Regions from separate parts of the Aeromonas sp. CU5 genome, predicted to be linked through region 2. Evidence: riboswitches for the same ligand, from Rfam matches in the RefSeq annotation. Region 2 holds a riboswitch; the other holds the start of a gene.
The links. A riboswitch is a leader RNA that binds a small molecule or an ion and turns the genes downstream of it on or off. The one in region 2 is predicted to bind thiamine pyrophosphate.
Positions count from the first base shown of each region.

Region 1: another riboswitch for thiamine pyrophosphate. It lies ahead of thiC (phosphomethylpyrimidine synthase ThiC); the one in region 2 lies ahead of thiB (thiamine ABC transporter substrate binding subunit).

Region 1 covers NZ_CP023817.1:4,203,203-4,210,751, reverse strand. Annotated here, with positions in the region: gene CK911_RS19050 (HesA/MoeB/ThiF family protein) at 1-517, opposite strand, end outside; gene thiE (thiamine phosphate synthase) at 507-2,150, opposite strand; gene thiC (phosphomethylpyrimidine synthase ThiC) at 2,147-4,153, opposite strand; TPP riboswitch at 4,434-4,546, opposite strand; gene CK911_RS19035 (MerR family transcriptional regulator) at 4,624-5,139, opposite strand; gene CK911_RS19030 (hypothetical protein) at 5,196-5,681, opposite strand; gene CK911_RS19025 (hypothetical protein) at 5,768-6,190, opposite strand; gene CK911_RS19020 (response regulator transcription factor) at 6,279-6,947, shown strand; gene CK911_RS19015 (HAMP domain-containing sensor histidine kinase) at 6,944-7,549, shown strand, end outside.
Region 2 covers NZ_CP023817.1:4,500,000-4,507,548, reverse strand. Annotated here, with positions in the region: gene leuA (2-isopropylmalate synthase) at 1-501, shown strand, start outside; gene leuB (3-isopropylmalate dehydrogenase) at 634-1,719, shown strand; gene leuC (3-isopropylmalate dehydratase large subunit) at 1,753-3,150, shown strand; gene leuD (3-isopropylmalate dehydratase small subunit) at 3,167-3,766, shown strand; gene CK911_RS20450 (hypothetical protein) at 3,884-4,813, shown strand; gene CK911_RS20445 (PilZ domain-containing protein) at 4,873-5,163, opposite strand; TPP riboswitch at 5,253-5,343, shown strand; gene thiB (thiamine ABC transporter substrate binding subunit) at 5,404-6,384, shown strand; gene thiP (thiamine/thiamine pyrophosphate ABC transporter permease) at 6,381-7,549, shown strand, end outside.

The DNA of each region.
Region 1 (7,549 bases), 300 kb from region 2:
GCTCCGGGCTGGTGCGCGCCATCAGCTGCCCCTGCCAGCCCACCGCGGCGGCGGAGATCCAGAGCTTGCCCTGCTTCACGCAGGCGGCGTTGATGGCATGGCGGGTAGGGAGGTTGTCGCAGCAATCGATCACCAGATCTACCTCGGCCACAAACTCTGGCAGACTGGCGGCATCAAGTCGCTGGTTGATGGCAATCAGCTCCACCAGCGGGTTGTGGGCGGCCAAACGCTCGCGGGCCAGCTCGGCCTTGGAGTGGTTGACCGCCTCGCTATCGAACAGGATCTGGCGCGGCAAGTTGCTGGAATCGACGGTATCACCATCGACCAGCCACAAGGTGCCCACCCCGGCCCCAGCCAGATAGAGGGCGAGCGGCGAGCCAAGCCCGCCCAAGCCCACGATCAGCACGGACTTATCCTTGAGCCGCGCCTGCCCAGCCTCCCCCACTTCCGCCAGCATCAGCTGGCGGCCGTATCTCAGATACTCTTTGTCACTAAGAGACGCCTCATCAGAGCGCATGTTCTACCTCCCTTATGGCAGAAGCCGAGTGCGGCTCATCCCCCGCCCCCACGGCAGCGAGCAGCCGCTCGGTCGCCCCCTGCCAATCGCTACTTCCGGTAATGGCCGAGACCAGCGCGATGCTGCCGACCCCGCTTGCCTTGACCGCCGTCACCCGATCCTCACTGATGCCGCCAATGGCCACCGTCGGCCACTCCGCCATCAGGGCGCGATAGCGATGCAGCCGCACCAGTCCCTGTGGGCGCGAAGGCATCGCCTTGGTGTTGGTCGGGAAGATATGGCCGAGCGCGATATAGGAGGGGGCCAGCTCGCGGGCCCGCATCAGCTCGAAGTAGCCGTGGGTGGAGATGCCAAGGCGCAGCCCGGCCCCCTGAATGGCGGCGAGATCGGCGGTCTCCATATCCTCCTGCCCCAGATGCACGCCCCAGGCACCCGCCTCGATGGCCCGCTGCCAGTAGTCGTTGATAAAGAGCCGCGCCCCATGACGGCGACCGAGCGCTACCGCATCACGAATGGCCGGCGCCACCTCTGCGGCAGGTAGATTCTTGATCCGCAGCTGGATGGTCTTGACCCCCTGCCCCAGCAGGCGGCGCAGCCACTTGACCGAATCGACCACCGGATAGAGACCGAGGTTGTGTTCGGTCGGCGCAAAAGGGCCATCCGGCAGGCGGGCGCAGCTCGCTTCCATCCCTTCAACAGAAAAGAGCCCGAAGCGGCGATCGAGGGTTGAACCCGCCAGCACGGCGCGGGGGAAGTGGGCAAGACTGGTCGGCCAGCCGAGATGGGCGATGGGGCCGGGGCCTGCGCCCACCCCCTGCGCCGCCGCCAGCCCCTGTTGCAGGTAGGCACGCGCCAGGGTGATGGCGTCCTCCACCGGATAATCCTGCGCCACCACGGCGGCGATGGCGCTGGCGTAGCAGCAACCGGTGCCGTGGCCGTGGCGGGTGTCGAGGCGCGGCGCCGCCAGCCAGAATTCGCGGGTCTCGTCCTGGTAGTAGTCGAGGCAGAGATCGCCGCTCCACTCAAGATGACCACCCTTGACCAGCACGGCGCGAGCGCCGAGTTCGCGCAGCCGCGCGGCACCCGCCCGCACCAGCGCGGGGCTGGTCGCGGGAATACCGGTCAGCGCTTCCAGCTCGGGGCCGTTGGGGGTAATAAGGGAGAGGCGCGGCAGCAGTTGTTCGCGCACCGCCGCCAGCATATTGGGCTCCGCCATCGGGGTGCCGGTGCTGGCGATGGCCACCGGGTCGTAGACTACAAAGGGGGCCTCGATAGTTGCCAGTCGGCGGGCCAATACCTCCACATGGAGCCGGGTCGGCAGCAGGCCGATCTTGATGGCGGCGGGCGGCAGATCGACGCCAAGGGCATCGAACTGGGCGGTGAAGGTCTGCATCAGCACAGGGTCGACCATCTTCACCGCCACCGAGTTCTGGGCGGTAATGGCGGAGATAACCGAGCAGCCGTGCACGCCGAGGTCGTGCAATGTGTGCAAGTCGGCCTGAATGCCGGCGCCGCCGCCGGAGTCGGAACCGGCGATGGTCCACACTCTCATTTTGAGATCACTACCCAAGGGTCGCGAGTCCGTCACGGGCGACAGGTCGGCGGGGCTGACAGCCCCGCTTGCGCTGCTCACGCCTCCTCCCCTGCGGCCTGTTTCAGCGCCGCCGCCTGATGGTAGATCTCGCCGCCGGTCTCCTTGAAGGTTTCCGCCATGCGGGCCATGCCGCTCTCCACCTCGGCCCCCACCCGCTCCTGCTGACCGTCCATGCCAACCAGCTTGATCTCCACGGCCTCAAGCTTGGCGGCATTCAGTTCGGCGGTGTAGGCGCGCACGTCCTGGGTGATCTTCATGGAGCAGAACTTGGGCCCGCACATGGAGCAGAAGTGGGCCACCTTGCCGGACTCCTGCGGCAGTGTCTCGTCGTGGTAGGCACGGGCGGTATCGGGATCCAGCGCCAGATTGAACTGATCCTCCCAGCGGAACTCGAAGCGCGCCTTGGACATGGCGTTGTCGCGGATCTGGGCCCCCGGGTGCCCCTTGGCCAGATCGGCGGCGTGGGCGGCGATCTTGTAGGTAATAAGCCCCTGCTTCACATCCTCCTTGTTGGGCAGGCCCAGATGCTCCTTGGGGGTGACGTAGCAGAGCATGGCGCAGCCGTACCAGCCGATCAGCGCCGCGCCGATACCGGAGGTGAAGTGATCGTAACCGGGCGCGATATCGGTGGTGAGCGGGCCAAGGGTGTAGAACGGCGCCTCGTGACAGTGCTCCAGCTGCTCGGTCATGTTGCGCTCGATCATGTGCATCGGCACGTGACCCGGCCCCTCGATCATCACCTGCACGTCGTACTCCCACGCGATCTTGGTCAGCTCGCCCAGGGTGCGCAGCTCGGCGAACTGGGCCTCGTCGTTGGCGTCATAGACGGAGCCCGGACGCAGACCGTCACCAAGGGACAGCGCCACGTCATAGGCGGCGCAGATCTCGCAGATCTCGCGAAAGTGCTGATAGAGGAAGTTCTCCTTGTGGTGGGACAGGCACCACTTGGCCATGATGCTGCCGCCGCGCGACACGATGCCGGTGAGGCGCTTGGCGGTCATGGGCACGAAGCGCAGCAGGACGCCGGCATGGATGGTGAAGTAGTCCACCCCCTGCTCGGCCTGCTCCAGCAGAGTGTCGCGGAACAGCTCCCAGGTGAGGTCTTCGGCGATGCCGTTGGTCTTTTCCAGCGCCTGATAGATGGGCACGGTACCGATGGGCACCGGGCTGTTGCGCAGGATCCACTCGCGGGTCTCGTGAATGTAGCGACCGGTGGAGAGATCCATCACGGTGTCGGCGCCCCAGCGGGTCGACCAGACCAGCTTCTCCACCTCCTCTTCGATGCTGGAGGTGACCGCCGAGTTGCCGATGTTGGCGTTGATCTTCACCAGAAAATTGCGGCCGATGATCATCGGCTCCGCTTCCGGGTGGTTGATGTTGCTGGGGATGATGGCGCGGCCGGCGGCCACCTCATCGCGCACAAATTCGGGGGTGATGTTCTGGGGCAAACGGGCACCAAAATCGCGGCCCGGATGCTGGGTGCGCAACAGTTCAGAGCGCACCCGCTCGCGCCCCATGTTCTCGCGAATGGCGATAAATTCCATCTCGGGGGTGACGATACCGGCCCGGGCGTAGTGGAGCTGGGTGACCCGGCGGCCCGGCTTGGCGCGGCGCGGTTTCGGCAGATGCTCGAAGCGCAGGTGATCCAGCCCCTCGTCGGCCAGACGCTCCTGAGTGAAGGTGGAGCTGAGCCCCGACAGCTCGTCAGTGTCATCGCGCTCCAGCACCCAGTTCTCCCGCAGGCGCGGCAGGCCACGGCGCACGTCGATGGCGACCCCCTCCTCCCCGTAACGGCCCGAGGTGTCATAGACCGGCACCGGCTCGTTGGGCTCGAACCGGGGATCTTCCTTGGTGCCGCCGACGAAGGTGTCGGCCAGCTGGATCTCCCGCAGGGGTACCCAAATATCGGCGCGGGAGCCTTCGATAAAGATGCGCCGGGAGTTGGGATGAGCCATCCCCTTGAGGCTGTCGATAAAGGCCTGAGCGCTGGAGCGCTGCTCGCGGCGGCTGGATTTGGCGGTATCAGATACAGAAGTAGACATAGCAAAACTCACATTAACTGGTTGAAGTTATGGGTGTTTGCTTGTCTGGAGTTCGAGGAGAAGATGAACTTGCGGCGGGGTGTTTATCTCGGGAGGGAGTGCGCGCGGGATGGATCTCCGCGCTGCTGTTCTGCCGCTTTCCGCTCTCTGCACGCTGTGGGCAAGGCGCCCCACGTGCTGGAAAACCGGACGGGACAGACTCCCTCCTGTGCGCCCTGACCCATCAAGGGTGATCCCTTCGATGAGCGGAAGAGGCTTGTTCCTCCCCCGGCGCGGTAACCCGCAAGTTACCCTTGTTCCCTTCGCAGGTTTTAACCTGATCAGGTTCCACGGATCCCGAATTAACGGTCTCAGCTTCGCGTCGTTCGACGGTCAGCACTCCGACAAGATGGCGCCAGTATAAGGGGGAAAATTTAAAGCACAAGCCGTTAACAATCCGGGTCAACGGCCGGTGCTGTGGTCAGACGGGGTTACTCACCGCGCGACCAGGTGCGGATCGCGGCGATCTCCGCAGCGGGGATCTGCAGGGATTCGAGGAATTCCTGATGGGCCTGTGGCTCCATCTTCTCGAACTGGATATGCCAGTTGCGCATCATCTCTTCGGTCATGCCTGCGGCCTGCATGATGGCAACCCAGCGTGCCTTGTCTACCATGGGGATCTCCTCGTGTGTCTGTTGGCGATAGAGGATGATGGCCCTTTGTTGACGCCTCAACTCGGCGATCTCCTGCTCCAGTCGCAACAGGTGACTATCGAGGCAGGAGTGGCTCTCCTGCCGTGCCGCCAGCAGGGTGCCGATCTCTTCGAGCGGCAGCCCCATGGCGCGAAAACTGGCGATCTGCCGCCCCCGTTCCAGCTCGGCCTCGCCATAGCGGCGATAGCCGTTCTCCCCGCGCAGGGCGGGAAGCAGCAGACCGAGGCGTTCGTAATAGAGCAGGGTGGTGCGGCTCAGGCCCAGTTCTCTGGCCAGCCGGGTAATCGTCAACATAGGGGTTCCTTCATCCAACGGGCAGAGGATAAACCCGCCTATTGTAGACGGGTCAACTACTCCTCCGGATTGACGACAAGGATTTCGCTTAAGCGGCCCTGTTCGTCGCGGATCAGCACCAGCTCACTCCCGGCATGCAGATCGGCGGCCGAACCGTTGACCCAGCGCACCAGCGGATTGAGTGGCACAGTGCCCAGGGTTGCCAGCGTGAGCTGCCGGTCATCGAAGGATTGCAGGCGATCTTGCGCCCGCTGCCAGGGCAGATTGACCAGCGGGGCTCTGGCGGCCAGCAGCTCAATCCGGGTGGCAACGCCATCGGCCACCAGCAGGGCGAGCTGGTCGCCGGGTTTGAGTGGCTGTGGCCAAATCTCCCCCTGCCGCCAGACGGCGGCACTGCCCTGCTCCACTTCGGCCCCCTGAAATTGCAGGCGGATGCCGTCGCTGCGCTCCAGCTCCACCAGCCACAATTCGTCGGCTCCCGCCTGCGCCGCCCAGAGCGGCATTCCCAGCATCCATGCACACCACTTTCTCGATTGTTCCATCTTCGTTCGTCCCTGAACAAAAAGCCCATGCTGGACAAGCATGGGCTTCATTCGGGAGCATTTCTAATCGGAACGCAGAGATCGGATCAGTCATCCTCGCGGCAACGGCTCAGGCGCATGCCGTCAAACTTGCACTCCAGCTCCAGCCAGCGCCCTTCGAACGGCGCCAGACTGTTGTCCGAGGTGGTGTAGCCCCAGATCCGCCCCCCTTCGACAGGCCCTTCCAGATCCATCTCGTCCTTGTCATCTTCGTCGAGGGCTTCGACCTTGCGCACATAGCGCACGCCGTTCTCCACCACCCCCTTCATCTCGACCCAGGTACCGCCGAGATCATCCTCGTTGAGCCAATCCTTGAAGCGGGTCTGGTCGTCGATCACGAACGGCATGCCGTTGACCATCAACTGGCCAAGCTGCCAGGTGGTGCGGCCGGTCAGTTTGAATTCGGTCGCCTGTGCGGTGCCAAGTGGCAACAAGATCAACAGCAGGAGGGCGCAGAGAGACTTCTTCATCAGGGATCCTCGGGGTTACACTGGCAAACAGGATGCCGAATCCGGTGTGAAAAGAGCGTGAAACGCTCGCCAACCAGGAGAGCAAAGCATGAAGATTTTGGTAGTGGAAGACAATCCTCAGGTGGCGGAAACCATCATGGATTATCTGGAGCTGGCCGGTCACCGCCTCGATTGTGCCTATCACGGTCAGGCGGCGCTGCAACTGCTGGAGGAGCAGCGTTTCGACGTCATCATCATGGATGTGATGATGCCGCGCCTCGATGGCCTCAGCACAGTGGCGCGCCTGCGCGAGCAGGGGATTGCCACTCCCGTGCTGTTTCTCACCGCCCGCGACAGCCTGGAAGACAAGCTGGCGGGCTTCAAGGCGGGAGGGGATGACTATCTGGTCAAGCCGTTCGCCATGGAGGAGCTGGAGGTACGGCTGCAAGCTCTGAGTCTGCGTGGCCCGCGCGGCGATGTGGGGGCCATCAGCTTTGGCGATCTGACGGTCGATGTCGCCAGCGGCCGCGCCACCCGTGCCGGTGAGCCCCTCAAGCTCGGCAAGATCCCGTTCCAAATCCTCGCCCTGCTGGCCCGCCGCGCCCCCGCCATCGTCAGCCGTCAGGAGGTGCTCGACACCGTCTGGGGGGATGAGGAGCCCGACTCCGATGCCCTGCGCAGCCATATCTACGCCCTGCGCAACGCGCTGGACAAGCCCTTCCCCACGCCCATGCTGGAGACCCTGCACGGTCAGGGCTACCGACTGGTGAGCGCATGAGCCTGCCGAGCCTGCGCCGCCGCCTGATCATGGCGCTCGGCGGCGCCGGGGTGGTGCTGCTGATCCTGCTCTCCGGCCTGATGCTGGTGGCCGAAGACAAGATGGAGGAGCTGAGCCTGCGCCACTGGCTGGAGGCGGAAGTGACCCGCTACAGCGATGACTGGCTGCGGCTCGGCCCGGCGGCGGCGGCCCCGAGCCCCAGACAGTTCTCCAGCTACTGGACCGAGGCGGGTCGCCTGCCGAGGTGGCTGAAACCGTACCAGATCCCGGGCTTTTTCGAGCATCAGCTGGGCAAGGAGGACAAACACTTTCTGGTGGCCCGTCACCCTTCCGGCGAGGGACTGCTCTATCTGGTGTTTAACGATGACGCCGACGACTACCTCGACCCCTACGAAGACAAGCTGCATCTGGCGACCCGGCTGATTGGGCTGGCGCTGCTGCTCAGCTCGCTGGGCTTCGGCATCTGGCTGGTGCGCCATATCACCGGGCCGCTGCAACGGCTGCAACACAGGGTCGCCCACCTCACTCCGGATCAGGCGGATTTCGAGCCAGACGCTCCCTGGCAGGAGTTACGGGATATCGAGCTGGCGCTGCTGGCCGGC
Region 2 (7,549 bases):
CACCTCTACGGCAAGTTCCTGACCCTGGCCGACAAAAAAGGACAGGTATTCGACTACGACCTCGAGGCGCTGGCTTTCTTCAGCCAGATCCACGAAGAGCCTGAGCACTTCAAGCTGGAGTACCTCGGGGTGCAGAGCGGCAGCTCGGTGCTGGCCACCGCCTCGGTCAAATTGAAGGTGGGGCAGGATCTGGTGTGCGAAGCAGCCACCGGCAACGGCCCGGTGGATGCGGTTTACCAGTGCATCAACCGCATCACCGGCTATGAGATCCGCATCGACAAATATGCCCTCAAAGCTAAGGGCGAGGGGGAAGATGCCCTCGGTCAGGTGGATATTGTCGCCGAGTATAAGGGCCGTAAATTCCACGGCATGGGGTTGGCCACCGACATCATTGAATCCTCGGCCCACGCCCTGCTCCATGTGATCAACAGCATCTGGCGCGCCGATCAGGTGGCAGAGCAGATGGAACGCAATAACAGCATCAAATCAGAAACCGTCTGAGCAGGAATCGCTGCCACACAGACGGCATGGAATGACAACATCAGGACGGGGAACGTCTGAACCGGCATCCGCGCGCAGCGTCGGGGAAACCGGGCAGAGGGATCTCAAAGACAATATCAGGATGGAGAGTGTATGAGCAGTTATCGGATCGCAGTATTGCCGGGTGACGGCATTGGCCCGGAAGTGATGGCCGAGGCCGTCAAGGTGCTGGAGAAGGTGCAGGCCAAATTCGGCCTCGCCTTCGAGTATGATCGCCATGATGTGGGCGGCATCGCCATCGACAACCACGGCACCCCGCTGCCACAAAGCACCATCAAAGGTTGCGAAGCGGCCGACGCCGTGCTGTTCGGCTCGGTGGGCGGCCCGAAATGGGAACATCTGCCCCCCAACGATCAGCCGGAGCGCGGTGCCCTGCTGCCCTTGCGCGCCCACTTCAAGCTGTTCTGCAACCTGCGTCCGGCCCGCATCTACACCGGTCTGGAGCAGTTCTCCCCGCTGCGCGCCGACATCTCCGATCGCGGTTTTGACATCGCCTGCGTGCGCGAGCTGACCGGCGGTATCTACTTCGGCCAGCCCAAGGGCCGCGAGGGTGAAGGGGCGAACGAAAAGGCGTTCGACACCGAGGTGTACCACCGCTTCGAGATTGAGCGCATCGCCAAGATTGCCTTTGAGTCGGCGCGGGTACGACGTGGCAAAGTCACCTCCATCGACAAGGCCAACGTGCTCGCCTCCTCCATCCTGTGGCGTGAGGTGGTGACACAAGTCGCCAAGGATTATCCCGATGTCGAACTGAACCATATGTATATCGACAACGCCACCATGCAGCTCATCAAGGATCCCTCCCAGTTCGACGTGCTGCTCTGCTCCAACCTGTTTGGTGACATTCTCTCCGACGAATGCGCCATGATCACCGGCTCCATGGGGCTGCTCCCCTCCGCCAGCCTCAACGAATCGGGTTTCGGCCTGTTCGAGCCGGCCGGTGGCTCGGCCCCGGACATCGCAGGCAAAGGAATTGCTAACCCCATCGCCCAGATCCTCTCCGCCGCCCTGATGCTGCGCTACAGCCTGGGTCAGGAAGCTGCAGCCCAAGCCATCGAGCAGGCCGTGGCCCAGACCCTGGCCGAAGGTTACTTCACCGCCGACCTGCATCAGGCCAGCGCCCGTCATCCGGTGCAGAGCACGTCCGAGATGGGCAGCCAGATCGCCGCCCGGATCTGAGCTAAAGAACAGATAACAAGGAAGAGAGAAGCAATGGCCAAGACCCTCTATCAGAAAGTATTCGACGCCCACGTGGTACGGGAAGTGGAAGGGGAAACGCCCCTCATCTACATCGACCGCCATCTGGTGCATGAAGTGACCAGCCCGCAGGCATTCGACGGTCTGCGCGCCATGAACCGCCAGCTGCGCCGCCCGGATCTGACCTGGGCCACCATGGATCACAACGTCTCCACCACCAGCAAGGACATCGCCGCCTCTGGCGAGATGGCCCGCATCCAGATGGAGACGCTCGCCGACAACTGCAAAGAGTTCGGGGTTCGCCTCTACGATCTCAACCACAAATATCAGGGAATCGTCCATGTGATGGGCCCCGAGCTCGGCATTACCCTGCCCGGCACCACCATCGTCTGCGGCGATTCCCACACAGCCACCCACGGCGCCTTCGGTTCGCTGGCGTTCGGTATCGGCACCTCCGAGGTGGAGCATGTGATGGCGACCCAGACCCTGAAACAGGGCCGCGCCAACACCATGCGCATTTCAGTCAACGGCAAGCTGGCCGAGGGCATCAGCGCCAAGGACGTGGTGCTGGCCATCATAGGCCGGGTCGGCCATGCCGGTGGTACCGGCTACGTGGTGGAGTTCGCTGGCGAGGCCATTGCAGGCCTCTCCATGGAAGGGCGGATGACGGTGTGCAACATGGCCATCGAGCTCGGCGCCAAGGCGGGGATGATTGCCCCCGACCAGACCACCATCGACTACATTCGCGGCAAGGAGTTTGCCCCCAAGGGCGAAGCACTGGAGCAGGCCATCGCCTACTGGCAGAGCCTCAAGAGTGACGAAGGTGCCCACTTCGATGCCGAAGTGGTGCTGGACGCCGCCGATATTGCCCCGCAAGTCACCTGGGGTACCAACCCGGGTCAGGTGATTGCCGTCAATGAGCCGATTCCGGCACCGGAATCCTTCAGCGATCTGATGGAGCAGCAGTCCGCCCGCAAGGCACTCGCCTACATGGATTTGCAACCGGGCCAGAAGCTCTCCGATGTCGCCATCGACAAGGTGTTTATCGGATCGTGCACCAACAGCCGCATCGAGGATCTGCGCGCTGCCGCCGCCATCGCCCGCGGTCGCAAGGTGGCCGCAGGTGTGCAGGCGCTGGTGGTGCCTGGCTCCGAGCAGGTGAAGGCACAGGCCGAAGCCGAGGGTCTCGACAAGATCTTCATCGAAGCAGGCTTTGAGTGGCGCCTTCCTGGCTGCTCCATGTGTCTGGCGATGAACAACGACCGGCTGCAACCGGGGGAGCGCTGCGCCTCCACCAGCAACCGCAACTTCGAAGGGCGTCAGGGCCGCGCCGGCCGCACCCATCTGGTGAGCCCGGCCATGGCCGCCGCCGCCGCCGTCACCGGCCGCTTCGCCGACATTCGCGCGCTGTAATTACGAGGAGAACAAGATGACAGGCTTCAAGCAACATAAAGGGATCGTCGTGCCCCTCGACAGCGCCAACGTCGACACCGACGCCATCATTCCCAAGCAGTTTTTGCAGAAGGTAAACCGCATCGGTTTTGGCAAGCACCTGTTCCACGACTGGCGCTTTCTGGACGATGCCGGTCAGCAGCCCAACCCCGAGTTTGTGCTCAACCAGCCGCAATTCGCCGGTGCCAGCATCCTGCTGGCTCGCGAGAACTTCGGCTGCGGCTCGAGCCGCGAGCACGCCCCCTGGGCACTGGCCGACTACGGCTTCAAGACCGTCATTGCCCCGAGCTTTGCCGACATCTTCTACGGCAACGCCATCAACAACGGCATGGTGCCGGTACGCCTGAAGGAAGAGGAGATCAACGCCCTGTTCCAGCTGGTCGCTACCAAGCCGGGCATCGAGATTGAAGTGGATCTGGAAGCCAATCAGGTGCGCGCCGGTGAGCGCAGCTTCGGTTTCGAGATCGACGAGTTCCGCCGTTACTGCCTGCTCAACGGGCTGGATGCCATCGGCCTGACCCTGCAACACGAAGCCGCCATCAGTGCCTTTGAGGCGAAGCAGCCAAACTGGATTTAACGCACCAGTTGCAAAAAAACGAGTAGAATCAACAGGGAGCTTCGGCTCCCTGTTTTACTGTCCGCTACGCTTCCCACTTTGGGCCACCGGAACTGGCCCGTGCCACAGGAAAGGATGATGAAGAGACCGACGGCAATCCCTCTGCTCTGTGCCCTGCTGCTAACCCTGCCCGTGGGCGCCAGCCAAACCAGCTTCAACAACAGCCTCGGCCAGATCAACGTCGGCTGGCGGGATAGCGAAGGCAAGCCCCAGCAGCTCACCTACCGGCTGGAACAGGGCAAGCTGCCGCCCCTTATCGCCTATCGCCCGGCCAGAATGCAGGAGGAGGTGTTGCAGGTATTGCTGCGGGAGGTGCGCCAGAACTACCCCGAGGTACAGTTCACCCTCACCCGCCCCACGCTGGAGCTGCATCTGAAAAGTCGCAATCAGGATAAAGCGCGTGAAGCGATGGCCTGGCTGGAATCACAGCGCAGCAAAGAGGAGTTGGCGTGGCTGACCGAGCACTACTTCCAGTACTTCACAACCCCTGACGGACAACTGGCGGTCAAGCAAGATCATCCGCGCATCGCGCTGGAGAGCCGCAGCACCTTGGCACCGCTGGTGGGTCAACTCAAACAGCAGGGAAGCACCGAAACGGAAGCTCGCCAGAAGACGGTGGCCCATATGCTGACCTTTATCCAGAGCATCCCCTACCAGCAGCTGGATAATCTCAATGGACGGCAAGGCAAGGGGTTTCTCGCTCCTCGCCAGGTGTTGGAACAGAATCGGGGCGATTGCGACAGCAAGGTGGCCCTGATGGCCGCCATGCTGGCCCAACTCTTTCCCGAGCTGAAACAGGCCATGGTGTTCGTCCCCGGCCACGCCCTGCTGGCCGTTGACCTGCCTGCCAAACCGGGGGATGCCACCATCAGCTGGCAAGGGCAATCCTATCTGCTGCTCGAGCCCACAGGCCCCGCCACCTTGCCCGCCGGCCAAATAGCATCGACCAGCAAAACGCTGGTCGATAGTAAACAAATCAGTGTGCAACCGGTTAAAGCCAACAAGTGAGCCTGTCTATCTCAGGCTCACACTGTGACCCATGACGACCGATTGATTAGCGCGCTGACTCAAGCCACGGGTAAAAACTCTATCGCCAACAGCAAGCCATCATCCTCGTCCAGCACCCGAATGATGCGGGCCTGCGCCTCGAAAGGGGGCAGCAGGTTGTTGTGCGTGGCCAGGCTAACCCGGATCGGCAAATTGATGTCAAGCTGGTGTTCAGATACCGCAATCCCCATGCCGTTGGCACTGAGATCCCGGCAGACCCCCTCCAGCACCTGCTGTTGCTGATAAACAGTGACCGGAGCATTGATAACCATGCGCGCAAAGGCACGCCTTTCCTTGGTATTGGTAAGCACGCGAACATCCTCTGTTGGGTGGGCGTCATCTCAGGGGTATTGCACAATTGTGCTGGTCTACCCAAAAGAACGTTAATACAATGCGGTGCGTTTCTCAAACGGGGTGCGGTTTACCGCTGAGATTATACCCGTGAACCTGATCCAGATAATGCTGGCGGAGGAATTTGAGGCATGGCGCTCATTTTTTGCGCCCTCACCCGCTGGCACCTCATTATTAACAAGTAATAGGGAGTGCCACCAATGAAAACCCTGCTGCTGGTCACCACCGGCCTGCTGTCGGCCAATGCGTTCGCCGCCAACACCCTCACCGTCTACACCTACAGCTCCTTCACTGCCGAGTGGGGCCCGGGCCCCAAGATCAAGCAAGCCTTCGAGAAAGAGTGCGGCTGCACCCTCAATCTGGTTTCCCTCGAAGATGGGGTAGCCATCCTCAACCGGCTGCGGCTGGAGGGCAAACACAGCAAGGCCGATCTGGTGCTGGGGCTCGATGATGCACTCATCAGCGAAGCCAAGCAGAGCGGCTTGTTCGCGCCCCATCCCACTAACCTCGACGGCATCAAGGTGCCGGGTGGCTGGCAGGATAAGACCTTCGTCCCCTACGACTACGGCTACTTCGCCTTTGTTTATGACAAGGAGAAGCTCAAGCAGCCACCCAAGAGCCTGAAAGAGCTGGTGGAGCGACCTGACCTCAAGGTGATCTATCAGGATCCCCGCACCTCTACCCCGGGACAAGGGCTGATGCTGTGGATGAAGTCAGTCTACGGCGACAAGGCACCTGCCGCCTGGGCCGAACTGGCCAAGAAGACGGTCACCGTCACCAAGGGGTGGTCCGAGGCCTATGGCATGTTCCTCGATGGCGAAGCGGACATGGTGCTCTCCTACACCACCTCCCCCGCTTACCACCTGATTGGCGAGAACAAGCCCCAGTATCAGGCTGCCGCCTTCTCAGAGGGTCACTACCGTCAGGTAGAAGTGGCCGCCAAGCTGAACAGTGCCACTCAGGGCAAGCTGGCCGATCAGTTCCTGCAATTTATGGTGAGCCCCGCCTTCCAGAACGAGATCCCTACCGGCAACTGGATGTATCCGGTGATCGACACCCAACTGCCCAAGGGCTTCGAGCAGATGATCACCGTAGCCAAGCCGCTCGCCTTCAGCAGCGATGAGGTGGCCGCCAATCGCAAAGGGTGGATCCGCGAGTGGCTACAAGCCGTCACCCAGTGAGCCGTCACGCCCTGAAACTACAGACTCGTCCCCTCTGGTGGCTGCCGGGCAGCGCAGCCACCCTGTTGATCCTGTTGTTGTCCCTCGGGCCACTCGCGGCCCTGTTGTGGCAGGCCGGTTCGCTGGCGCCACGCACCCTGCTCGCAGATCCTTATCTGCGCCATGTGCTGGGCTTCAGTCTGGGGCAGGCACTGCTCTCCACCCTGCTCAGTCTCGGGCTGGCCATTCCGGTGGCCCGCGCGCTGGCGCGGCGGCGCTTCATCGGTCGTACCCTGCTGATCAAGTTGTTTGGCCTCTCGCTGGTACTGCCAGTCATCATCGCCATCTTCGGCATAGTGGCGGTACACGGCAAACAAGGGTGGCTGCCGCAACTGTTGCGCTCACTGGGGCTGGATCCCGGCAACTACCTCTACGGCCTGTTCGGCATCCTGCTGGCCCACGTCTTCTTCAACATGCCACTGGCGGCCCGCCTGATGCTGCAGAGCCTAGAGAGCATCCCCGAATCGAGCTGGCGCCTTGCCAGCCAACTCGGCATGCGCTCGTCCCACATCTTCCGATTGCTGGAGTGGCCGCTTATTCGCGGCATATTGCCGGGACTGGCCAGCCTCATCTTCATGCTCTGTTTCACCAGCTTCACCACCGTGCTGGCGCTAGGGGGCGGGCCGAAATCCACCACGCTGGAGGTGGCCGTCTATCAGGCACTGCGCTTTGACTTCGATCTCGCCACCGCGGGCGGACTGGCGCTGGTGCAGCTGATCCTGACCGCCGCCCTGCTCGCCCTGCAACACAAGCTGCAGAGCACCCCGGCCAGTCGGGTGACACCGCGCCGCCCCTGCTTGCGGCCGGATCGCCATCAGCCAGGCACAGCCGTGGTGGATCTGCTTTCGCTCTGTATCGGGCTCGCCATCTTTCTGCCGCCGCTGCTGGCGATTGTGGTGGCCGGCCTCCACCCCGGCCTGCTGACGGCGCTCACCTCCAGCAAGCTGTGGCAGGCGAGCGGCCAGTCGCTGCTGATTGCGCTGGCGGCCGGCACCCTTGCAACCCTGCTTGGCAGCGGCCTGTTGCTCACCAGCCGTCACCTCAAGGTGCGCACCCGCCAGCGGCGCGCTGCGGCCATGTGGGAGGCCAGCGGCTCGATGATCCTGATGATCCCGGCGGTGGTGCT